Regions from separate parts of the Paenibacillus sp. FSL R5-0341 genome, predicted to be linked through region 3. Evidence: riboswitches for the same ligand, from Rfam matches in the RefSeq annotation. Region 3 holds a riboswitch; each other region holds the start of a gene.
The links. A riboswitch is a leader RNA that binds a small molecule or an ion and turns the genes downstream of it on or off. The one in region 3 is predicted to bind S-adenosylmethionine.
Positions count from the first base shown of each region.

Region 1: linked by a shared signal. The riboswitch ahead of mmuP (S-methylmethionine permease) and the one ahead of metA (homoserine O-succinyltransferase) in region 3 are both predicted to bind S-adenosylmethionine.
Region 2: linked by a shared signal. The riboswitch ahead of MKX75_RS24070 (methionine ABC transporter ATP-binding protein) and the one ahead of metA (homoserine O-succinyltransferase) in region 3 are both predicted to bind S-adenosylmethionine.

Region 1 is NZ_CP150241.1:5,630,382-5,638,788, reverse strand. It holds gene MKX75_RS25390 (spore germination protein) at 1-1,571, shown strand, start outside; gene MKX75_RS25385 (GerAB/ArcD/ProY family transporter) at 1,610-2,710, shown strand; gene MKX75_RS25380 (Ger(x)C family spore germination protein) at 2,707-3,909, shown strand; SAM riboswitch class I at 3,982-4,083, shown strand; gene mmuP (S-methylmethionine permease) at 4,176-5,588, shown strand; gene mmuM (homocysteine S-methyltransferase) at 5,566-6,633, shown strand; gene MKX75_RS25365 (FtsX-like permease family protein) at 6,716-8,407, opposite strand, start outside.
Region 2 is NZ_CP150241.1:5,363,218-5,371,624, reverse strand. It holds gene MKX75_RS24090 (DUF2515 family protein) at 1-1,110, opposite strand, end outside; gene MKX75_RS24085 (thioredoxin family protein) at 1,253-1,597, shown strand; gene MKX75_RS24080 (heme A synthase) at 1,985-2,908, shown strand; gene MKX75_RS24075 (Cthe_2314 family HEPN domain-containing protein) at 3,109-3,828, shown strand; SAM riboswitch class I at 3,998-4,138, shown strand; gene MKX75_RS24070 (methionine ABC transporter ATP-binding protein) at 4,265-5,299, shown strand; gene MKX75_RS24065 (methionine ABC transporter permease) at 5,300-5,959, shown strand; gene MKX75_RS24060 (MetQ/NlpA family ABC transporter substrate-binding protein) at 6,035-6,874, shown strand; gene MKX75_RS24055 (DUF2167 domain-containing protein) at 6,994-7,992, opposite strand; gene MKX75_RS24050 (SDR family oxidoreductase) at 8,166-8,407, shown strand, end outside.
Region 3 is NZ_CP150241.1:1,901,156-1,909,562, forward strand. It holds gene MKX75_RS08705 (5'-3' exonuclease H3TH domain-containing protein) at 1-417, shown strand, start outside; gene MKX75_RS08710 (phosphodiester glycosidase family protein) at 423-1,529, shown strand; gene MKX75_RS08715 (MOSC domain-containing protein) at 1,560-2,246, shown strand; gene MKX75_RS08720 (ROK family protein) at 2,319-3,197, shown strand; gene MKX75_RS08725 (HRDC domain-containing protein) at 3,388-4,374, shown strand; gene corA (magnesium/cobalt transporter CorA) at 4,450-5,385, opposite strand; SAM riboswitch class I at 5,837-5,961, shown strand; gene metA (homoserine O-succinyltransferase) at 6,198-7,115, shown strand; gene MKX75_RS08740 (PLP-dependent transferase) at 7,140-8,327, shown strand; gene MKX75_RS08745 (PLP-dependent transferase) at 8,324-8,407, shown strand, end outside.

The DNA of each region.
Region 1 (8,407 bases), 2.8 Mb from region 3:
AGCGACCTTCCATATCTTCGAAGGATATTTCACCAGCAGCCGCAGGGAAGGGCCAAGGTACTGAGACAGGTCAATATGCCAATATTAAATTAACCGATAAGTACAATACAAATCTAACTAGCGTAAAAGAAAGCTTTGGACTCAATGCAGACGTGCATATTAGGGAATTTACCATTAGGGGGACCAATACACTGGCTGCGGTCGTATATACCGAGGGCTTAGTAGATCAGGACTTGATTGATGATCATTTGATTACACCGTTAATGTTAGAAGGTGTTCCTTTACTCAAGCAAGAGGGTTTTCTTCATCCAGACAACGCACACTTACTGTCAGCATACCTGCAAGATCAATTACTGCCTGTCAGTCTGGTTGAGGAAACCAAGTCCCTTCAAGAGCTCGCAGTTGGCGTGTTGTTTGGGAAGAATGCACTGTTGGTTGATGGTTTGCCAGGTGCTTTATTGATTGGAGCACATAAGATCAAAACACGAGGTATGAATGAACCGTTGTCAGAGGGGCTACTTCGTGGACCGCGTATCGGTTTTACAGAGCAGTTAAGCGATAACACAGGCATTTTGCGTCGGTATGGAAGTGATCAAAGCCTATTTATTAAGAAGTATGAAGTGGGTTCACGGATCAAAAAAGATTTGGCGATAGCCTATATTCAGGATATTGCCGACCCTAATCTCGTGGCTGAAGTCTGCAAGCGAATTGAAGAGATGGATATGGATTCGATGCTGGAATCTGGTTATGTGGAACAACTCATTGAAGACAGTACACTGAGTCCTTTTCAGCAGGTACTGAATACGGAAAGACCTGACCGGGTCATCGGCGCATTGCTGGAAGGTCGGGTGGCTATTTTATTGGATGGAACACCATTTGTGCTGGTTGTACCGGTGACCTTCAGCATGTTGCTCCAATCTCCCGAGGATTATTATGAACGCTGGATTCCCGGAACCTTTTTGCGAATGCTGCGTTTTATGGCCGCCATGCTGGCATTGCTTGCTCCTGCACTGTATATCTCGTTTATCTCGTTCCATCCAGGACTTATTCCGACCAAGCTGGTATTGACGATTATTGAAACGCGTACGGGAGTACCGTTTCCTTCGATTATTGAAGTACTGATCATGGAACTTTCGATTGAGATTCTGAGGGAGGCAGGGATACGGCTACCTAAGCCGATTGCGCCTGCGATGGGGATCGTCGGAGGTTTGATTATTGGCCAAGCAGCGGTACAGGCGGGTATCATAAGTCAATTCCTGGTCATTGTCGTTGCGGTTACAGCCATCTCATCCTTTACGATTCCTGTCTATAGTGCCGGGTTAACGCTGCGGATTCTGCGATTTGCCGCCATGTTTAGTGCAGCTATTCTCGGACTGTATGGCGTGGTTATGTTCTTCCTGCTTGTATGTACACATCTGGCTCGACTCTCGAGCTTTGGCGTGCCATATGTTGCCCCAGCGGTTCCTTATCACTTGAATGATTGGAAGGATTTTGTTATCCGTGCTCCGTTAAACATGATGAGAATGCGTCCCGATATGACTAATCCAATCGACAAGGACCGAAAAGAATAATTGAATTCCATGGACAGAAGGTCTGGAGGTGAACTGAAGTGAATGGCTCCCAACAAAAGATAACCACGACACAGGCCGTTGTAATTATTGTCAATTACATGCTTGGCGCCGGGATATTGACGTTACCACGAACGACCAGCAAAGCTGTCGGAACACCGGATGTCTGGATATCCATTATTCTGTCTGGGCTAATTATCACGGGCGTCGGCATTATTTTGGTTACCCTGTGTCGAAGATTTCCGGGGAAAACCGTGTTCCAGTTCACCCGTGAAATTACGGGGAGCTGGATCGCTTACATACTGGGCGGTGCCATGATTATGTATTTTATGGTGATTGCTGCATTTGAAATTAGAGTTATGGCTGATGTAACCGGAATGTATCTACTCGAACGTACTCCCACCTGGGCAATTGTCATGGTCTTTATGTGGATCGGTATATATTTGATTTCAGGAGGGCTTAGCGTCATTGTACGCGTGTTTGAGATCATTTTGCCGATTACGATCATTATATTTGTCATTGAAATTCTACTGAGTAACCAGCTATTCGAGATTGGTAATCTGAGACCTGTGCTCGGAGATGGCATTATGCCTGTTTTCAAAGGACTGAAGCCTTCACTACTGTCATATACGGGATATGAGGTGATGTTAATCATGACTGCTTATATGAAAAACCCGAAGAAGAGCAATAAGGCGATGAGCTGGGGCATACTCATATCCACTATTATTTATTTGATCACGGTAGTAATGGTCATAGGCAGTTTATCGCTCGATGGGATCAAAACTCGAACCTGGCCAACGCTGGATTTGGTAAGAAGCTTTGAGATTCAGGGTCTGATATTTGAGCGATTTGAGTCTTTATTGCTTGTTATCTGGATTATGCAAATTTTCTCGACCACAGCAATTACACATTACTGTGCTTCGGTGGGCATTCGTGATTTGTTTCGTTCCAAAAAAATCAAAGGCATCATGTACGGTCTACTTCCGTTCATTTATTTGACGGCAATGATGCCTAAAACGGTGGACGATACCTTTGCACTTGGGGATATGCTGGGCAATGCATCTGTATTTTTATTTGGCATTTTACCTCTGGTGTTACTGTTCATAAGTCTGATTCGCAAAAAAGGGGGCAAGCATGCATGATTCCATTCCGTATGCTCTTACGTGTAGTCTCTGCCTTGTGTATTCTGTTAACGCTATCCGGATGCTGGAGTAGCCGAGAAATAGAGGATCTAAGTCTCTATGTTGGTCTTGGAATCGATGTCGGCAAAGAGACTGAATTCGAGAAAGACATCGCTGCTCAGGGAGGCTCATATCCCAAGAAGAACTATTTGACTGCTACGGTGCAGATCGCTCCGGGCTACTCCAACAGTCAATCGAGTCAGCAATCCGGTTCGCCTTCTTCCGGCAAAACATCCTATGCCAATGAACAGCTTTCCGGAGACTCCTTGTTGCAAATCTTCCGCCAGTTTGCGTTAAGGCGGGATCGGCCTCTCATAGGACATCATCTGAAGGTAATCGTCGTTTCCAAGGATATTGCTAAAAAATATGGTTTGGACCAACTGCTTGATTTTGTTCTTCGAGATAATGATATTCGCCCCAACTGTCTGGTGTTAATTAGTCATCGTCGTGCAGTGGATGTGCTGACATCACAGGACCCTTCACGAATACCAGCATTTTATCTCACAGGCATTACGAACAATTCTTATATATCCAATAAAATACTTGATCCGGTTCTGCTATCTAAGTTAGACGCTCAAATGCAGTCCGGATCGAGCTTCCTGCTCCAGAATGTATTAAACTCCGATGGGGAGGACAAGTTCTCAGGGGGCAGCATCTTTGATGGAAAAACAACCAAGTTCATCGGGGAACTTAGTCAAACGGATTTGGAAGGATTATCATGGCTCAATCCCCAAAAAAAGGGGGGCGTCTTAAAAACACACAACAAAGAAGGGTTCACTGTGTTATACGAAATGAAGAAGAAAAAAGTGAAAATCACCCCAAAGGTGGTGGGGAATGATATTTCATTCCATGTAAAGACTGAATCTGAAGGCTGGCTGATGGAGGATTGGCGTGCTCCTGAGGAAGAGGAAAAAGGTGCTTACCTCAGAGAACTGGAAAAGGAATTTGCTGAACTGGCTGAACAACAGATTCGACAGGTGTTATATAAACTCCAGCATACCTATAAAGTGGATGTTGCGGATTTTCGGGATAGCTTGCGTATCAAAGAGCCCAAAACATGGAAGAAAATCAAAGATGATTGGGACCAAATCTTCAGCACCGTGCCGATTACGTATGATGTGAAGATCACCATCACCAATCCGGGGTCTTCCACCGAATAGTGCAGCGTGGGACATTTATTATTTAAATGTTGACACATTCATGATAGATCGCTATATTAGTAAAAAATCATTTTCTTATCCAGAGAGGTGGAGGGACTGGCCCTTAGAAACCTCAGCAACAGATCTGAAGGATACTGTGCTAATTCCAGCGGGTGAAAGCCTGATAGATAGGAGCGTTTGTTTTTATTTGTCAGTAACGGCGCACTCTTTAGGAAGAGTGGGTCTTTTTTGTTTTTTCTGGATGAAGAAGTAGGGGAGCAGCAGGTATGGAGAACAACAACGACAAAGGGCATTTTCAGCGGAAAATGCAGGCACGGCATGTGGTCATGCTCTCTCTCGGAGGAGTCATTGGAACGGGATTATTCCTCAGCTCCGGTTATACGATTCAGCAGGCGGGACCACTGGGAACCATTCTGTCCTACCTGATCGGAGCGATCGTCGTATATCTGGTGATGCTCTGTCTGGGTGAACTATCTGTTCATATGCCGGAGACGGGAGCATTTCATAGTTATGCAGCTAAATATATCGGACCAGCAACCGGCTACACAGTGGCTTGGTTGTACTGGTTAACCTGGACTGTTGCGCTTGGCTCCGAATTTACAGCCGCCGGACTGCTGATGCAGCGCTGGTTCCCATCGGTAAACGTATGGATATGGAGCGCGCTCTTTGCACTAATGATCTTCCTGTTCAATGCATTGACGGTGAAATTGTTTGCGGAATCCGAGTTCTGGTTCTCCTCTGTAAAAGTAGTGACCATCGTAATCTTCATTCTAATCGGTGGCGCAGCCATGTTCGGCATTATTCCGATGGCAGACTCTGAACCGGCTCCATTCCTATCGAATATTACGGCATCCGGATGGTTCCCTCATGGGGCTACAGCGATATTGATGACCATGCTTGCAGTAAACTTTGCATTCTCGGGCACCGAGTTAATCGGGATTGCCGCAGGGGAGACGGAAAATCCGGAAAAGACGATACCCAAAGCGATTCATACGACGCTGTGGCGCTTGGTTATTTTCTTCATCGGAACGATTGTTATCTTGTCGGCCTTGCTGCCCATGTCGGATGCCAGTGTACTGGAAAGTCCGTTTGTAGCGGTAATGGAGCGGGTGGGTGTACCCTATGCAGCAGACATTATGAACTTTGTTATTCTGACGGCGATTCTCTCTGCTGCCAATTCAGGCCTATATGCATCTTCACGGATGCTCTGGTCTCTGGCTGATAAAAAAACGATCTCCCCTTGGTTTGCCAAATTAACCAAACGCGGAGTACCATTGAATGCACTTCTGATCAGTATGGTCGGTGGTGCGCTGGCGTTGCTGTCGAGCATCATTGCACCAGGTACCGTGTATATTACACTGGTTTCTATTTCAGGTCTGGCTGTCGTTGCGGTATGGATGAGCATCAGTGCCTCCCAATACATGTTCCGCAGACAATATATCCGGGAAGGACATGCGGTCAAAGATCTGGTTTATCGCACACCGTTGTACCCCGTGGTACCGATTGTTTCATTTATATTATGCTTGGCTTCATGCATAGGTATTGCTTTTGACCCGACACAGCGAATTGCGCTGTATTGTGGGGTTCCATTTATCGCAGTGTGTTACGCCGCTTATTATCTGACAGAACGTGCGAACAAGAAAAGAGGACAAGTACATGACGCAAGCAAAACAGATTAATCCCATAGAACAGATCCTTCGTGAACATCCGGTCATGATTCTGGATGGAGCGCTGGCAACGGAACTCGAACAGCATGGATGTGATCTGGACGACCCGTTATGGTCTGCTCGTGTATTACTTGAGAATCCGGATGTTATCGTTCAGGTCCATGCGGATTATTTCCGAGCAGGAGCCGACTGTGCGATTACATCCAGTTATCAGGCGACGGTGGATGGCTTCTGCAAGAGAGGAATTGGAGAGCAGGAAGCGTTAGACCTGATTGGCAAGACGGTGGAGCTGGCTGCAAAGGCGAGAGATGACGTATGGGCAGAAGTACAGAGTGGTTTAGTAGGGAGAGAAAGCCCGACAGATCAGCTTGTAGAAGCTACTTCGGTACGTGCAGAGATGCTGGAGAATGAGGAGCATATAACAGATCGTACAGGGGATCGTGAGGGAGAATGTCTTCGTTCACGTCCAATTATTGCCGGGTCTATTGGGCCGTACGGCGCCTATCTGGCGGATGGTTCAGAGTATGTGGGACATTATGGCGTATCGGATGAGACACTTGCTGCATTTCACCGTCCGCGTATGGCGGCGCTGATTGAAGCGGGGGCTGACATTTTGGCGTTTGAGACGATTCCTTCCTTGCAGGAAGCACAGGTGCTGGTTGAATTACTGAAGGAGTTTCCTCATGCGTATGCCTGGCTATCTTTCTCTTTAAAAGACGGGACAACCATCAGCGAGGGCACACCCCTTGAGGTATGTGCACAGACGTTTGGCTCCGAGCCGCAGATTGCGGCGATTGGCCTGAACTGTGCTCCAATGGAAGTAGTGACGGAAGCCGTAGGTATTCTCAGCCGTGCCAGCGACAAACCTGTCATTGTCTACCCGAACTCGGGAGAAGTATACGATGCAGCAACGAAGACGTGGAGTGGACAGGGGACCTGTGGCAACATGAGTGATGCTTCGGAGCAGTGGGTTGCTGCGGGCGCGAAAATTATTGGCGGCTGTTGCCGTACGACGCCACATCAGATTGGTGAACTTGCGAAGAAGTGGCGGAGTTAGCTCATATCATTATGAAAATCCCTTCCACATTCTATAGAGGCGTGGAAGGGATTTTTTTATTGTGTTAAGGCATCGTATTACCTTATTCGATAACCAGCATACGTGGCGATGTCTCTCGAATGATTCGGGAAGAAAACCATGATCCAAGACCTGCTGCAATGATGCTTAGGCAGGCGAACAATATCATTCCACCCCAATTCATAATCAGTGGAAGCTCTACGATACCATAATTGGAAAGGACCATTTCGAGCAGAAGAGGTAGTACATATACGCCTACGAAAATACCCAGTATCGCTCCCATGGCGGACAGCACAACCATTCCCATGGTGAGCGATAATCGGATTTGACGGGATGTCATTCCCAGCGATTTGTATATCCCGTACGTTCTGCTCTCTTTGCGGATATTGATTCGACAGGTACTGAAAATAATGATGAACGTCACAATGGTGAACAGCAATCCAATCAGGCTCATCGGATAGATCAGGATGTTTGCAGCTTCAGCGTAAACCGAATCAAGCAATGTCTTCTGGGTAACTACTGAAGCAAAATCCTTAAATTGCTCATTCAACGCCCCGGCAACCTTATCCGCTAGTGCGAGATCCTTCACATTAATGAATATGGCATCAAATTCACCATAACCCCGGTTCACACTTCTCATGGCATCGATGGTGATTCGGCCTGAAACAGACATGTTGGCGATCGCCTGATAGATGCCTGTAATGAGGAATGTACGCTTTTCTCCTTCAATATAGATGTCGATGAGATCACCGAGATCTTTGTTTGATGTTTTGGCTACATTTACACCAATGGCAATTTCATTTGCGTGCTGTGGGTTATCCCCTTTTAACGTTTCGAATCCAAGCTCCTGGTAACTCCCGTCCATTACACTCAAGTTGAGACTGATGGATTGGCCCTTTACTGTTGTTGAAGATTCCGGGCTAATTACACCTGTGATGTTCCCTTGCCAGCCTACATTGCTGATCCTCGGATCCTGCGCTAATACGTGCTTTAGTTCAGCCTTGGGGAAGTTACTTTTGTTCACTACGACTGCTGCGATGTTGGCATTGTCATATCCCCATTTGGCTGCTGTCTGTTCAATTCCGATTATACTGGTCAGCAGCACATATCCTAAGACCAGTACAGAGGAAGCCATGGTGGTCAGTAAAAGTGTGAGAACAGAACTTTTGGTGTTTTTGAAAACATGTCGAAGTCCGAGGACCGCGGTCACAGGCATTCGTGTGAACCCGACCCAGTGTTGTGCCCATGGCGAATTCATTCTACTGGCCATCCGGCTGTGATCTGTTTCCGACATACCATAACGAATAGCCTGAACGGGTTGGATGCTGCGTGCCTTTTTGGCGTATAACACAGTAAACAAAATCACTAAAGCAAATAGAAGCACACCAGCCAGTATGGCCGCGTCCAACCCTTGGACTGGAATGTTCTGATTGTTCACTCGAAGAGAGGACGCGGATATATTAATGATCCACCTGGAGATCCATACGCTGAGTGTAATTCCTGGGATAATGGCTGCGATGGATAGCATTGCATATTGAATAACATAGGTACCTATCGTTCTCCGGGAAGTTAGCCCGAGTGATTTGAGAATGCCTATTGTTCTGTAATTAGCCAGGATAGCATCCGAAATTGTGAACCCGATTGTCATCAAAGCGATGGATAGCATGACAACACCCATGAAGATCATAATGAAGCCAATAACCTGGTTAATAATCAGATAGAAAGAGGAGATCGCTTCGAACTCCATTTTGGATTC
Region 2 (8,407 bases), 3.1 Mb from region 3:
GGCGAGCAGTTCAGGACTATACAATCGTTGCCCTTTGGGTAGCCATTCTTCATCCAGTAGCTCCTGAGCATAAAGTGTATGATCACCCGCCTCGTCTTCATGATGGGTAAACAGGCCAGGCCAATATTCGGCACGTGAGCCACGATGGGGAACCGAACGTGCGAATTCCAACACTTGTGTGTGTACTTGCTCTACACCAAACAACAGGGCATACAGGCCTTTGCCAAACAGAATTCGCTCATCCAGCTTGCCAAAATGTTCAATCACCCGTCCTGCAAGCCCGGCTTCTCTTCCTAGAGGAAAGACGATATGATTCAGACCGGCCAGATTATGCAGATGGAACGCGGGTTTGGAAAGTACTTCTTTTTGAAAATAAGGATGCTGCACCACCCGGCTCTCGATATAGTTCTGCTCATTAATAATTAATGCCACACTTAGCAGTGAACTGCACCGTTCCAGCCAAAAGCGTTCCCAAAACGGCGTCATGAACGCCGATACGTGAAAGTGTGACAAGAGATGAAAACAGCTTCGTCCGATCCGGCGACTGTTCATATACAGCAGAAGCTGGGGATATGCATCCTGGAAGATGAGTGCGTTACACCGTTCTAACAGTCGATACATATGCTCACGATCGCTTTGATTCTGTAAATTATGCATCAGGTCACTCTGAAGATCTGTCATGTGATATCCGCCGTTGCGAGAGACCATATGAGCCAGTAGCGCCCAATGCAGTTCAGGATATTGCTCGTAACATTCCAGATAGGCTGCCGTGCGAGTGATGTTACTCCGATTATGCTCTTGGGTCAGCGTCTTGATCTCTTCCAGAATGATGCAATCTTCTTCACAGACGAGAGCACTTTGGACCTGGTCAGTGCGTGCAAAAGACTTGCCGCTGGCAGGTAACAAACGCTCCACCTCGGATTGCAGAGCGATAGCCGTATCAGTATCCCACTCGATGTCACGCAATGGATGCCGAAGCTGTGCCGAAGCTTGCCATGCAGCCTGTTTGCCACGCCAGATTTCCCGGGCAGCTCCCGGAATGGAACGAACAATCTGCAGTAGGGACCCGTGATGCTGTTCGCTGGAAGAATCGGTTCTGGTGGAAGTCATGTTGTGACATCCTTTCATGATGTTCTGGGTTTAATTTCACAGACGATGTGGTTTATTCTAAGTATGCGCTGATTATTTGACTTCCACTCGCCAATTTGCTTCACTTAGATTAAGACAAGGTACAGAAAGGAAGATGAACCCAATGGAATCAATTACATCCAAACCGGCATTTGATGTAGCCATTCAATCACCACGTTTAACGATTGCCGTATTCAAGGCTGACTGGTGTGGTGACTGCAAATACATCGATCCGTTTATGCCTGAGGTTGAAGAGAAATATGCACGTGAACTGACTTTGATTGAGGTCGACGTGGATCAGGTTGGAACGGTTAGTGAAGAACAAAATATTCTTGGTATTCCAAGCTTTGTGGCGTATACAGATGGCCGCGAACTCGTACGTTACGTGAACAAGCTGCGCAAGTCGAGAGAAGAGATTGAGCAGTTCCTGGATCGTGCAGTTGAGGTGTACAACACCATCCATAAATGATGTTAAATAAGTTCAAATGATGAATAATTACACAGACACACAGACACTCCGATGACAGAATAACCTTCCGATCGCTGTTATCCTTGGAGATTGTTCATGTTGTAAAAGGGTATACTAAACAGAACGCCATTTCTCTTGAAATAGGGAAATGGCGTTTGTGTGTTCGACGTTCGATGTAAGAAACGCTTCTGTACATATCCTCAATGACCTGTGGGTCATTATTTCACCAGACGTTAACATTTTGTCACAAAGCGCGACGTCAATGAACATTTTATCCGGTATAATGAGTTTAGTTGTGAAATAAGTGTCAAAGTACCGAAACAAGCGGAGAATATTCTTCGCCATCTTAAACCAACAGCGGGTGAGAAAAAATTGAAGCACTTAACTTTGTTTAAATGGTTAACCGTATTAACCTGTCTTGTCATGTTTCTGGCCACTTTTGGTGGAGGCATCGTAACCAAAACGGAATCGGGCCTTGGCTGCGGAACGGAATGGCCTTTATGTAACGGAAAACTCGTTCCGGCACATACTGTGGCTTCACTTATTGAATATTCCCACCGCGCTGTAAGCGCACTGGCTGGACTGTTGTCCATTGCCTCATTTGTTGCTTTTCTGCGGTTCGGCAAGTCACGTCGTGACCTGCAATTGTTTTCTTTCTTAACCTTGGTATTTGTTATCGTCCAGGGAATCATGGGGGCTTTTGCCGTCGTCTTCTCCCAATCTTCAGCAGTCATGGCATTGCATTTCGGCTTTGCATTGATTGCTTTTGCCAGTTCCCTTATGATGGCGCTGGGCATAAGGCAGGAGGCCAAAGATGGCGGATTGGAGCGTCTGAATAAATACCCTCGGGTCACTAAAAAATTCAGGAATCTGGTCTGGTTCTCCACGGTTTATACGTATCTCGTTGTATACACAGGTGCATTTGTGAGCCACACGGATTCTGCAGGCGGATGTTCCGGATTCCCGCTCTGTAACGGGCAGATTATTCCTGAGCTTTCGGGTGGGGTGGCGGTTGCGTTTGCTCACCGTGCTGCGGCTGCATCGCTCGTAATTGTGATCGCCATTCTGGGTCACTTCGCTTACCGTAATCATCCGGATAACAAGGAGATGCGTACCCTTGGTGTGGTATCCGTTATTTTGATTTTGATGCAAGTGGTCATTGGTATTTTCATGATGGTGACGATGAGCCGTCCGGAAGTATACATGTTCGTAGCCCTTGCTCATATGCTGGATATCGCCATATTGTTCGGGGTTTTAACGTATATGAGTTTCTTAGTGTACAAGCTGCATCGCCCGGCTAATCGTTTCTAAATTTCGTTGAGGTTGGAACGACTCTTGGGCTAAATTTGAAAGTCCACCATCCAGTGATGTACATCATTGGACAGGTGGACTTTGTTTGATGTCAGGGGGATCAGGGCAACCTATGGCAAGCAGCAATTACACGTATACTCGGAATGGTTTAAGTATGATGGTGATGAATCCTTGTTGATGTGGAAAAGAGGAGGTTAGTTATGCTGCGAACATTGCTGGGAGAAAAGCCACGTATAAACGAAGGGTTATTGAAGAAAGCGATGGATTCTATGGCGCATACGCTTGAGCTGTTTCAGCGACAAATGCATGTGGACCATGATCCCACGCATGACTATCGGAAACTGTATGTGTGGACGCAGGGACTCATCTCCTCGCTGGATGAACTGGAGCAAAGCTGTTTCGCTGCTGCTCATTTTCGCAAAAAGGTCGTTGCAGGCTCTACGGACGATATGACGCAGGCCGAGAAAGCCGAGTATGCCCGATATGTTTATTTTTATAAAGATGGCTTCATCCGTTGTTTTGCCATTCTGGATAAAGTCGGCACCGTATTAAATGAAATATTCGAACTGAATACCTCAAATACAAAAGCACATTTTTCTTATTTTACCGTGTTAAGGCAGTTCGATTATGCGACGCAGCATCATGACCTTGCCTTGCGATTGATTCAGATCAAGGATTCATATCGTGAACCGATGAGCAAGCTGCGTAAACGACGTAACATGGAAATTCACTACATGAACTCTGAAATGCATGATGATTTGTGGCAGTTACACCAGACGTTGCAAGGGAAAGTGAAGTTGGAGGATCTGGATCAGCATGTGCATGAAATGCGTCAGGGCGTGGATATGGTATGTGAAACGTTAAGTACTTCATACGGCTACATTAATCAGATATGGCTTAAGCAAGGTAAGAAACGTTAACGCAGTAAATAAAATGAAATAATTCCCTTTGACAAATCGGAATACTTGGATTATACTGAGTTTCATACCGAATGGTACATGAATATCGTTATTTTTACAGAAGTTTCTGAACTATTGAACAGTATATAACATGAACTACATGAACTTATAGAATCTTACAACCTCATATTTCTTATCGAGAGCGGCGGAGGGACAGGCCCGATGAAGCCCGGCAACCGATTTATAATGAATGACACATGTGTCATTCGTTATAGATGTTAGGTGCTAATTCCTACAAAATGGTGCAAGACACGATTTTGGCAGATGAGAAGGTAAATTCACGTGAAGAGCCGTCTTTGTATCTGCAAAGGGGCTCTTCTTTTTTTTGTACGTAAAGGGGAGTTTTCCTTTCTTTCGGGTAAAGATACATGTAGGTGGTAGGAAGGGGCAAGTGCTATTGATTGAATTAAAAGGATTAACAAAGACGTATGGTAAAGGGGCAAAAGCCACAACAGCGTTATCCAATCTGGATTTGAGCATCCGCAAGGGTGAAATTTATGGCGTCATTGGCCATTCCGGAGCGGGCAAAAGTACACTGATTCGCTGTATTAATTTGTTGGAACGTCCAACGGAGGGTGAAGTATGGGTTGACGGGATCAACTTGACTGACCTGAGCAAAACTGAGTTGCAGCAACAGAGACGCAAGATTGGCATGATTTTTCAACACTTTAATCTGCTATCCTCGGCAACGGTATATGACAATGTGGCTTTTCCACTAAAACTTGTGAATACACCCAAGGAAGCCATTGATCGCAAAGTGAAGGAAATGCTTACTTTGGTTGGCCTGGAGCACCATAGCAGTAAATATCCGGCCCAATTATCTGGTGGACAGAAACAACGTGTTGGGATTGCAAGAGCGCTTGCAAGTGATCCGAATGTACTTCTCTGTGATGAGGCTACTTCGGCACTTGATCCGCAGACGACGAATTCAATCCTGAAGTTATTGCTCGACATTAATGAAAAATACAACCTCACGATTGTGCTGATTACACATGAGATGCACGTTATCCAGAACATCTGCGACAAGGTTGCTGTCATTCATCAAGGTGGCATTGTGGAACAGGGGCCTGTAACAGAAGTATTCCTGAAGCCGCAGCACGCCATTACGCGGGACTTCACGATGCGTGACCATGAAGCTGGACTTGCTCTGGAAGAGACCGCTCTGGTGAATGCAAGCGTTGAATTGCAGGCAGGTGCTGCTTCCAAACTTGTGAAGATATCCTTTCTGGGTAATAAAACGTATGAAGCGATTTTGTCCAGAACGGTACGCAAGACAGGTGTAGATTTTGCCATCCTGCAAGGTACGATCTCTACGATCAAACAGGTTCCTTATGGGCAACTGACCGTTCGGTTCGAGGGTGAGTCAGATGCGATTGAACGGACGATATCCGAATTAACCGCAGAGGGACTTGATGTGGAGGTGCTACGTTAGATGGATTTTTCAACCGTACGTTGGGAAGAGGTTGGTAAAGCTTCCATAGAGACACTGCAAATTTTGGGTGTATCAGGCTTGTTTACCGTTATCTTAGGTTTACCGCTCGGAGTTCTGCTGTTCATGACAGCCCGTTCTGCTTCGATTAAGTCACGGGCAGTGTACACGATACTATCCCTGATTGTTAATATTTTGCGCTCAGTCCCATTCATCATATTGATTGTTGCTCTTATTCCATTCACTCGTACACTCGTCGGTACAGCTACTGGGGTGCTCGGCGTTATACCTCCTTTGGTGATTTCAGCAGCTCCTTATTTCGCCCGTTTGGTGGAGAACACGCTGCGTGAAGTGGATCGGGGTGTCATTGAGGCGGCACAGGCGATGGGCGCATCGACCGGACAGATTGTAAGACGGGTGTTACTGCCTGAGGCATTACCTGGCCTGCTTGCTGGTATAACGATTACCATCGTTACGCTCGTCTCCTATACGGCGATGGCGGGCATGGTTGGTGGTGGAGGCCTGGGAACACTGGCAATTAACTATGGATACTATCGTTATCAAAATGAAATCATGATCATCTCCGTAGTGTCGATGATCATTCTAGTGCAAATTCTCCAGATGGCTGGAGATCGCTTGGTTACATTTTTCACCAGGAAATAACACATAGATAACATGATGGATGTGCAATAATGCGGATGCCACATGAAAAAAATGATTAGAGAAGGGGTTTTACAGATGAGAAAATGGTCTATTGCTCTACTTAGTCTTATGTTGATTGCGGTTCTCGCAGCTTGCGGAAACAACAAGGACGCCGATAGCGGCGCAGACAATTCAGCAGGTGCACCACGTACAGTTGAATTGAAAGTTGGAGCTTCACCTACACCACACGCAGAGATTCTGGAAAGCATCAAGCCTGAACTGGAAGCACAAGGGATTCGTTTGCAAGTCGTTACGTTCAATGACTATGTTCAACCCAACCAGCAACTTGCTGATGAAAAATTGGATGCAAACTTCTTCCAGCACCAGCCTTACCTGGACACAGAGAATAAAGAACGTGGATTCAACCTCGTTGCTGTAACACCAGTTCATGTTGAGCCTTTTGGCGGATACTCCAAAAAAATTAAGTCTTTGGATGAATTGGCAGATGGCGCAAAAGTAGCGATTCCGAATGACCCATCCAATGGTGGACGTGCACTGTTGTTGCTCGCGAAGGAAGGCATTATTACGCTAAAAGACAACACAAATATTACATCTACGATTCAAGATATCACAGCAAATCCGAAGAACCTGGATATTATTGAGCTGGATGCAGCCATGATGCCTCGTCAATTGGATGAAGCGGATCTGGTATTCATCAACGCTAACTATGCGCTTGAAGCGAACCTGAATCCGGCGAATGATGCTTTGCTGATCGAAGATCTGCAAGGTAACCCATACGCAAACATCCTCGTTTCCCGTGAGGACAACAAGGATGCAGATGCAATCCAAAAACTGGCTGCTGCTCTGCACTCCGAAGAAGTGAAAACATTCATCAAAGAACGTTATAAAGGTGCAGTTGAACCTGCAACTGAATAATTCACGATATGTGTGATGTGATGTAAAGTTTGTAAGAAATAAGCCGTATGTCTCTCCAGAAGAGATATACGGCTTATTTTATGTTTCCTAGTCTGTACTGACGTGGGAATCAACAAGGGTCAGGGCTTATCTTGTTTATCCACGTTGGATGGATGCCCAGATTGGCGGTAATAGGATAATTCATTCTGATCAGCATACTGCTGCTCATCTGCTTCTTGCAGGTACGTCCTCTCGGAGGGAGAGAGTGTTTCTTCTTCTCCGTGTGAGCTTTTGATCTTGTATCTGATCCACCCGATTAGCCCAAGAACGACAACCAGGATCAAGGCCCATCCTTTTTTGAGCAAAAGAAGAGCACTGAATTTGTGGGAAGCTGTGTATCCGATCCCGCCCATCAGAAGACTGTTGAGCCCTATGGTGGATGTTTTGTCAGTCGAAGCATTGTACTCCTCGTAGGTATATCCTGCATTAATGCTAAGTTGATTAAGGACCGTTTCCTCGAATGCCTGGCGGCTCTGTTGAAAGGTGTTCGTATCTGTAACCAGAATGGCTGTGATGTACCCTTCGCGTGTCAGGAGCTTTACATTGTAATTCACCATGGCTTGCTGATCAGCATTCTTGAAACCAAGGGAGTAGACCAACTGATGCTTGGTCTTATCATATGCCGGTTCGATTTCCCATCCTGTTATGTACGTTCTATATTCAGGATCAAGCTCTCTGTTGTCTTCTTCTGTGCCTCGGATATAACTGCTTAACAGTTCTTCAGCACTCAGGTTTTGATCGTCATCATGAATATGACCTGTCTTCACGTACTCGAACACGACATACCACGAGTCGAATTCGCTATGGCTGGTTAGGCTTCCGATTTCATTCCCGTTAGGCTTTCCACCACTGTTAAGTATCGAACGTTGGGTATTGGCCTTATCCAGATAGGAATGGCTCTCAGGGACTTCCAGGGTGGCCTTACCGTCCAGAGAGACAGATGCTGGTCCAGTAATCCAATCGTACTCATCAGGTGCCTGGTCAGTCTCATTTGCCGCTGATACCTGTAGGGCACTAGAGATTGTGAATAAACTCACCATCAAAAGTGTAAGAAACGATATCCATCTTTTGTTCTTCATGTTCATGTTGAGGTCCTTTCGGGTTATATCCTCGACAGTATCACAGGTGTCTGATTTCGATCAAGATATATTTGGAATTATAGGTGGATACTTCCTTAGAGATAACCGAGTTGTAGGAGGAGGATAAATCTTTTATACTGGATAGTGACTGCTCTTTGAAGAGGGGGATGAACGTGAAGGGAAAGGTTGCCCTCATAACGGGAAGTGCCAAAGGTCTTGGTAAAATGACGGCCCTCAGTCTGGCAGATCAGGGGTGTGATATTGCCCTCAACTATGTACACAGCAGAACAGAAGCTGAGGCTTTAAGGGCTCAGATTACAGCCAAGGGTGTGCGGTGCATTGCCATTCAGGCTGATATATCCAAGGTGCAAGATATTGCTTCATTGGTTGAACAGGTGGAAGACAAGCTGGGCAG
Region 3 (8,407 bases):
AAAAAAGGCCATGGCAACTACATGGTGTACAACCCTGAAACGCTGATGGCTGAGAAACAACTGACACCTCGTCAAGTGATTGACATGAAGGGTCTAATGGGAGATGCCAGTGACAATTATCCCGGAGTACGGGGAATTGGTGAGAAAACAGCGTTGAAGCTTGTACAGGAATACGGCTCCATTGAAGGGATTTTGAGCAACATGGATAAACTGACCCCTTCGGTGCGTAACAAGATTGAGAATGATCTGGACATGCTTCATCTGTCCCGCAAACTGGCAGAGATTCATTGTGCTGTTCCGGTTGCCTGTGCGCTGGATATCTGTGAATTGCGTCTTGATCCGGATATGGTGATGGACAAGTTTGAACAACTTGAGATGAAGAGCCTTGGCTCTTGGATGGGAGTGGCAATAGGGTGAGCAACATGAAGAACGTACGAACAGGTAAAAAGTGGTGGACAGGGGCTATGGCCCTCGTCCTGGCCTTGCCCGTAATTCTTTCGGGAGCAGTAAGTGCGCCACAGACAGCGGATGCCAAAGCAGCAATTAGCACCAAAGTACAGAAAGTAAAAGCAGCAGGACGCAATTTTACCGTACAGACGGTTACGATTCCGAAGGGAACACCGGTTACGGTGGGACTCGCGAAGAAGCAAGTGGGCCAAACGGCAACATTGCCATCGATAGTGAAAGCTTATGGCGCACAAGCTGCCATTAACGGAGCATTTTTTGAAGCATATAACGGAGCACCAGATCCATATGGCATGTTAATAGCAAATGGTAAGGTCATACATATTGGTAGATATGGAACATCCATCGGATTTAAGGAAGACGGCTCGGCGATCATGGATTCACTTCAGGTGAGCCTGACAGGTAAAGTGACAGATACGAAAGGCAAATCACGCAGTTGGTATGCAACCTTTATTAATCGAACACCTTCAGCGAACGCGAGCATTACGATGCTGTATACACCTGAAAGAGGTGCTACAGTCGGGTTCAAAGGTGGAACTGCGGTTGTCATGGAGAATGGTGTCGTGACCAAAAAAGTACCCAATACGAATGTAGCGATTCCTAAGAATGGCTCGGTATTGGTGTTCACAGGTAATCAGAAGTCTTCTTCGGACCGTTTCACCGTTGGTTCAACCGTAGAAATGAATTATAAGTATACGAACGCCGCAGGCAAAGAGATCCCTTGGCAAGATGTAGTGACTGCTGTTGGGGCAGGACCCCGTCTGGTGAAAGACGGCAAGGTAGCTGTTAATCCGACGAGCGAAGGTTTCAAGGATGCCAAGATTCTTAATGCTTCGGGAGCCAGAAGTGGTATTGCGATCATGGCGGACGGTTCTGTTATGCTGGCTACCGTTTCCGGAGCGACAGTCAAGGAGTGGGCAGCGGTGATGCAGAAGCTTGGTGCCAAACAAGCCATGAATCTGGATGGCGGTGCTTCCTCGGGTATGTATGCCGGGGGCAAAATGCTAACTTCACCAGGCCGGCTCTTGAGTAATGCACTGGTATTTGGTGGCTCTGTGCGTTAAAAGAAAGTAATTATGGGAGGGATGATGCAAATGACACTCACATCTGATCGAAAGTCAGGGGAAGGCAACACAGCAGTTCTGACTATTAATGTAGGTCTGCCGCAGCCGCTCCCTGGGCAGAAGCGTGAAGTGATGAGCGGCATTGTGAAACATCCTGTAACCGACGCGGTTTTCCTGTCATTCTCTGGAATGACAGGGGATGCCCAGGCGGATCTGGTGCATCATGGCGGACCTGACAAGGCCGTTTGTGTATACGATTACAGTCGTTATCCGGCGTTGGAACAGCTGATGGATCGCAAGCTGGACTGGGGAGCTTGTGGAGAAAATCTGACGGTTGAAGGCTGTGCCGAAGAAGACGTACGGATTGGTGATGTGTACGAGTTGGGCGAAGCCACGGTGCAGGTCAGTCAGCCCAGACAACCTTGCTTCAAGCTGGGTGCGAGGTATGACTATAAGGAACTTCCTGTTTATTTTCAGGAGAGTGGGCATACGGGCTTTTACTTTCGTGTACTGCAAGAAGGGGAGGTAAGGCCTTCGTCGATATTTCGACGAATAAGCACCGACCCTACATCAATGACGGTTCTTGAAGCCAATCGAATTATGCATCAGGGGAAAGAAAATGCCGAAGGTATTCAGGCGTTACTGGCCATTCCTGCGCTGTCAGACAGCTGGAGGCAGACGTTAATGAAACGATTGTCCAAGCTGGAGATTAAGTAGCAGGGTAATTATAGTGTCATCAAGTAAAGCAATATCAATTCCTTTTTAAACTAACTTGGGAGTGTGACTAACATGACGATCTTAGGCGCAATTGAAGCAGGCGGAACCAAATTTGTATGTGGTATTGGCACGGAAAATGGAGAAGTTCTGGAACGCGTAAGTTTTCCCACGACGACACCGGAAGAGACAATGGCTCAAGTGATTTCGTTTTTTGAAGGCAAAGGCATTGAAGCTCTGGGCGTAGGTTCATTTGGCCCGATTGATCCGATTGAAGGAAGCCCAACGTATGGTTATATTACAACAACACCGAAACCACATTGGGGACAGTATAACGTCATTGGCAAGCTCAAGGAGCATTTTGATGTACCGATGACATTTGATACGGATGTGAATGGTGCGGCACTTGGAGAAGCAACCTGGGGCGCTGCACAAGGTCTTGAGAGCTGTCTGTATATTACTGTGGGTACAGGCATTGGTGCAGGTGCTGTGGTTGGCGGTAAAATGGTCCATGGATTGTCACATCCAGAGATGGGACATATCATTGTACGCAGACATCCGGAGGATACATACGAGGGTTTCTGTCCATACCATGGTGACTGCCTCGAAGGTCTCGCAGCAGGCCCGGCCATTAACAAACGTTGGGAGCAACCGGCTTATGAACTGCCAGCAGATCATAAAGCATGGGAGATCGAGGCGCATTACCTTGCACATGCACTGATGAACTATGTTCTGATTCTCTCACCGCAGAAAATCGTAATGGGTGGCGGGGTTATGAAGCAGGAGCACCTGTTCCCGATGGTTCGCAGCAAACTGCAGGAGTTGCTTGCAGGATACGTTCAGCATCCGGCACTTCAATCCGATATTGAACAGTATGTTGTTTCGCCAGGACTTGGCGACAATGCAGGGCTGTGCGGTTCGCTGGCGCTTGCCAAATTGGCGTTGAACAAGTAGAACAATAAGGGATTGACGAATTTTACCATTGTGGTATGATATGGGCAACAGCATAGCACGGTTAATGAGGAAGCACCTCTCTTGCATGGATTTTGCAGGAGAGGTGTTTTTTTGTGCGCCTGTAGGTAGCATAACTAACCGTATAGGCTGAAATGTTAAAGGGAGGGAACGGAAAATGGAAGTTATTTTCATGAACAGATTGTCCAGAACATCAGATCAGAATGCAGAGTATGCGCAGCTATGGATTGGGGAAGAGGATGATAGCTGGCAGCTGGGATGGAGTCGTTACGAGGAAGGAGAGCGTGAGGACAGCATTTGGTACGAAGGGACCTCTTGGGAGGAGCTGCTTCATATCTACCGTCATCAGCTTGCCATACAGATGAGTGAGGGGTACCGACCTCAGTTGCAGGGTTTATTTAACGAGAATGAAGATCTGAAGTCACGCAGTTATGGTGGACAGCGGCTCCATTGTTACAGTGAACTATACGGCAATGAGCAGTTATATACGGATCTGTGCACATGGCGCAGGAAGAGAGCTGTGTCTGACCGGAAGGCACCGTATTTTATTGCAACGAACCGCCTGATGCGTTTGATCAGTGCCTTTGTACCGCAGTCGATAGATGAACTCATGCAACTGCCCGGCGTAGGGGAGAGCAAAGCAACCGAGTATGGTACGGAGTGGATGGAGATTACGAATGGGTTGGAGCGTTCAACGACATTCCCGCTGGACTGGGTATACACAGCACTGAAGGAAGAAGAGTATGAGAGCTGGTTATATAAGCAGAGAGAGCAGAAGTACAAGCAGGAACTCGACAAGTTCACCACGCGCAAGCAAGTGCTTGAAGGTATGAAGGAAGGATATACTTTAGAGGAGATTGTTAATCGATCTGGATTATCCCGACGTGAGTTGATTGAGCTGTTAGAGACACTGGATCTCGAAGGTTATGATACCGATTGTCTTCTGGATGTGGAGCTGGCAGTGATGCCAGAGAACGAACAAGAGGCCGTATGGAGTGCGTATGAGGAGCTGGGAGATACGTTCCTGAAGCCAGTATTACATAAGGTATATGGAGGAGAGAAGCCCGACGGAGGCAGTCTGGAGCAGGTCTATGAAAGACTACGCATGATTCGAATCCGCTTTCGTCGGCATGCAGAGACAGAGCAGAATGTAGGTTAGGTGAAGGAAATGAAAAAAGACGAGGCGTTTCTCCCACAGGAGCGCTTCGTCTTTGTTATTTCATTTCATTCTAGTTCATACCCAGTCTTTTTTGCGGAAAATGAAGAACATGCTCAGGCCCAGTGTGACCATCAGGCCAATCACAACAAAATAGCTGTATTTCCAGTTAAGCTCTGGCATATTCGTAAAGTTCATGCCGTAGATACCGGTAATGACCGTCAGCGGCATGAAGACCGTGGTAATGGCGGTAAACACACGCATGATCTCATTCGCCCGATTCGCAATACTGGATTGGTAGGCTTCTCGTAAGTTGCCCATCAGGTCGCGATATGTTTCAAAGGTTTCAGATATTTTTACAGCATTCTCATAGATGTCACTGAAATACTTTTGCAGCTGATCATCAATGAGACGCAGATCTTTTTTGTTCAGTGTGTTAATAACCTCTTTCTGAGGTCCGAGCACTTTCTTCAGCCACAGAATCTCACTGCGCAGCCCGATGATTTCATTCAGATGTGACTTTTTGGTGTGCATCAGAATGTCTTCCTCAAGCTTCTCGATCCGGGCTTCAATTCGGTCACCTACGGTGAAATAATTATCAACAATCAAGTCAACCAGCAAGTAGAGCAGACGATCCGGTGTGCTGATTTCCTGTTCCCACAGGATGGGTTTCAGTGTGCGCAATTCGCTGACCTTCTGCTTCGTAACACTAATGATGAAATGTCTGCCGAGGAACAAGTTCACCGCACGTAGAAATATCTCTTCATCATCGAAACGAATACTATTAATCACAATAAAGTAATGGTTCTCATAAATTTCAATCTTCGGACGTTGTTCTTCATCACTGAGACAGTCTTCCACTGCCAGATCATGCATCAAGAACAGCGGCTGAAGTACCGCCAAATCATCTACGTCCGCATCAATCCAGTAAAATCCTTCCGCTGGTGGAGTCAGCGCCTGCTGAATGTCGTCCACCGGAATAAATACACCGTTGTTAACCAACCGGATTTTCATCGTTAATCTACTCCTTCTGCACCCGCCAACCTGGCGGATATTATCATTATGGGCGCAAAAAGAACAAATCAGCCGGTCGGCAGCGGAGCCTGGAGATCAGGGCTGCGTTCACTATATAATCAAACGGAAGTCACGTCCCGCTGCCGGCATGCTGATGTCAATTCTCTATGCAGTTTGTCGGAATTCGGCTGCCAGTCAGGCCTCGGGTCGCCATCCATTTAATATGTCACCTCTCACATAAGGGTTTATAACACCTTGTTTAGTATACCGCTGGTACAGGGTGCTTTCAAGCGCAAAAATGTGTCTATTTCGCGCCCTGAGGCAGTGTATGACAACGGATGATGAACGGTTCCGATCTGGAATGCAGACGTAGAACTGCAACTTGACGTGATGGCATTAATGTAATAAAGTAGACGGTGAACCATATTAAATTAAAACTTAATACAGCGAAATCTTATCAAGAGTAGGTGGAGGGACTGGCCCGATGAAACCCGGCAACCGGCGGTATACCGCACGGTGCTAATTCTTGCAGCGACCAAGTGTCCGAGTGACACTGTTGTAACTGAGAGATGAGAGAGGCGCATATCTATTTACATATGACCTTTCTCGAAATCCGAGGAAGGTCTTTGTCATATGCCCCGACTTCTCAGCAGTGATTTTCGCTAAGGAACTTGAGATTGTCGTAACTTTGGATGGAACTTCAATTCAATGTTTGGAGACAAGCTCATGGCAGCCTATAACTGTATTGATGTGAAGACATCAAGCCAGCGGTGGCTGCATCTATTTATGCACAAGGAGGAGTTAGACTTACCATGCCAATCAAAATACCCGATACTCTACCAGCAAAAGAAGTACTTGAAGGAGAGAATATCTTCGTCATGGATGAAACTTCTGCATACAAGCAGGATATTCGTCCACTCCGTATCGCTATATTAAACCTGATGCCTACGAAGGAAACGACCGAAACACAATTACTTCGTCTGGTGGGAAACACACCCATTCAGGTGGATGTCGTTCTGGTGCATCCGAAATCCCATACGTCGAAGAATACGTCACAGGAGTATTTGGATTTGTTCTATAAAACCTTCGATGAGATTGAACATCGTCGTTTCGATGGCATGATCATTACGGGTGCCCCTGTGGAACAGATGGATTTCGAAGATGTGAACTATTGGAATGAAATCCAGGAGATCTTCGAATGGACCAAAACCAATGTGACTTCAACTCTGCACATATGTTGGGCTTCCCAGGCAGGTTTGTACCATCATTTTGACGTACCCAAGGTTGCGCTTGATGAAAAGTGTTTTGGCGTCTTCCCGCATACGATCAACAAGCCTCATGTTCCGTTGTTGCGTGGATTCGATGAAGTATTCAACGTTCCACATTCCCGTCATACGGAAGTGAGACGTGAAGATATTGAAAAGAATGAGAATTTAGAGATTTTGGCTGAATCCGAAGAAGCCGGTATTTTCCTGGTTGCTACCAAAGACGGCAAACAGATTTTTGCCACAGGACATGCCGAGTATGACCCCTTCTCATTAAAATGGGAGTATGACCGGGATGCAGCGAAAGGGTTGGATATCGCGCTGCCTAGACATTATTATCCGAATGATGATCCTTCCCGTGTGCCACCGGCTACTTGGCGCGCTCATGCCAACTTATTATTCTCTAATTGGCTCAATTACTATGTGTATCAAGAAACACCTTACGATATTGGCCCGCAAATCTAATCGAGATTACAGGAGGATGCAGCAATGGAAGACAACAACAAGTTGAAAATCGAAAGCCGCTTAGCACAAATTGGGTCCATCAATGAACCGGTAACAGGCGCCATTAACTTTCCGATCTATCAATCCACTGCGTTTCGCCACCCGAAGCTTGGACAAAGCACGGGGTTTGATTATATTCGTACGACCAACCCAACACGCAAAGTGTTGGAAGAAGCAGCCGCAGCGCTGGAGTCCGGTGATGCAGGGTTCGCCTGTAGCTCGGGTATGGCCGCGCTGCAAACCATCTTTGCCATGTTTGGTCAAGGGGATCATCTGATTGTATCGCTGGATCTGTATGGCGGAACCTATCGTCTGCTTGAACGCATCTTGTCCCGTTTCGGCGTAACTGCAAGTTATGTGGACACGAATGACCTTGCAGCACTGGAGAATGTTCGTCAGCCGAATACAAAAGCTGTATTCATCGAGACACCAACCAATCCACTGATGATGATTACCGATGTTGAAGCTGTCGCTTCCTGGGCGAAAAGTTACAACCTGTTGACGATTGTTGACAACACGTTGTTGACTCCATTTTTCCAACGCCCGATTGAACTGGGTGCCGATATCATCATTCATAGTGCTACCAAATATCTGGGCGGACACAATGATGTGTTAGCCGGATTAATCATAACTAAGGGTGAGGCATTATCTGCGGAAATGGCGTTCCTGCATAATTCAATTGGGGCCGTGTTGTCTCCAAGTGACTCCTACCAGTTGATGAAAGGCATGAAAACGCTGGCTCTTCGCATGGAGCGTCACGAGTACAATGCGCTTACCATTGCCAAATACTTGCTTGAGCATCCAGCGGTGGGTGAAGTTTATCATCCAGGCTTGTCGGATCATCCGGGGTATGAAGTTCAGAATAAACAATCCACGGGTAACACAGGTATCTTCTCTTTCAAAGTGAAGGATGCACGTTATGTTGAACCATTGCTGCGTCATATCAAACTGATCGCTTTTGCCGAAAGTCTTGGTGGCGTAGAATCACTTATGACTTACCCGGCGGTACAAACGCATGCGGATATACCGCTTGAAATTCGTGACGCCGTAGGTGTGGATGACCGTCTGCTTCGATTCTCCGTGGGTATTGAACATGCAGATGATCTGATTGCAGATCTCGGCAATGCTCTGACAGCTGCACAACAGGAAGTGGAAGGAGGCGTGCACTCATGAGTGAGTCCAATAACAAGCCAAATTCCGAGTTGAAATTTGATACCAAATTGCTTCATTTCGGTGATGAGATCGACAAAACA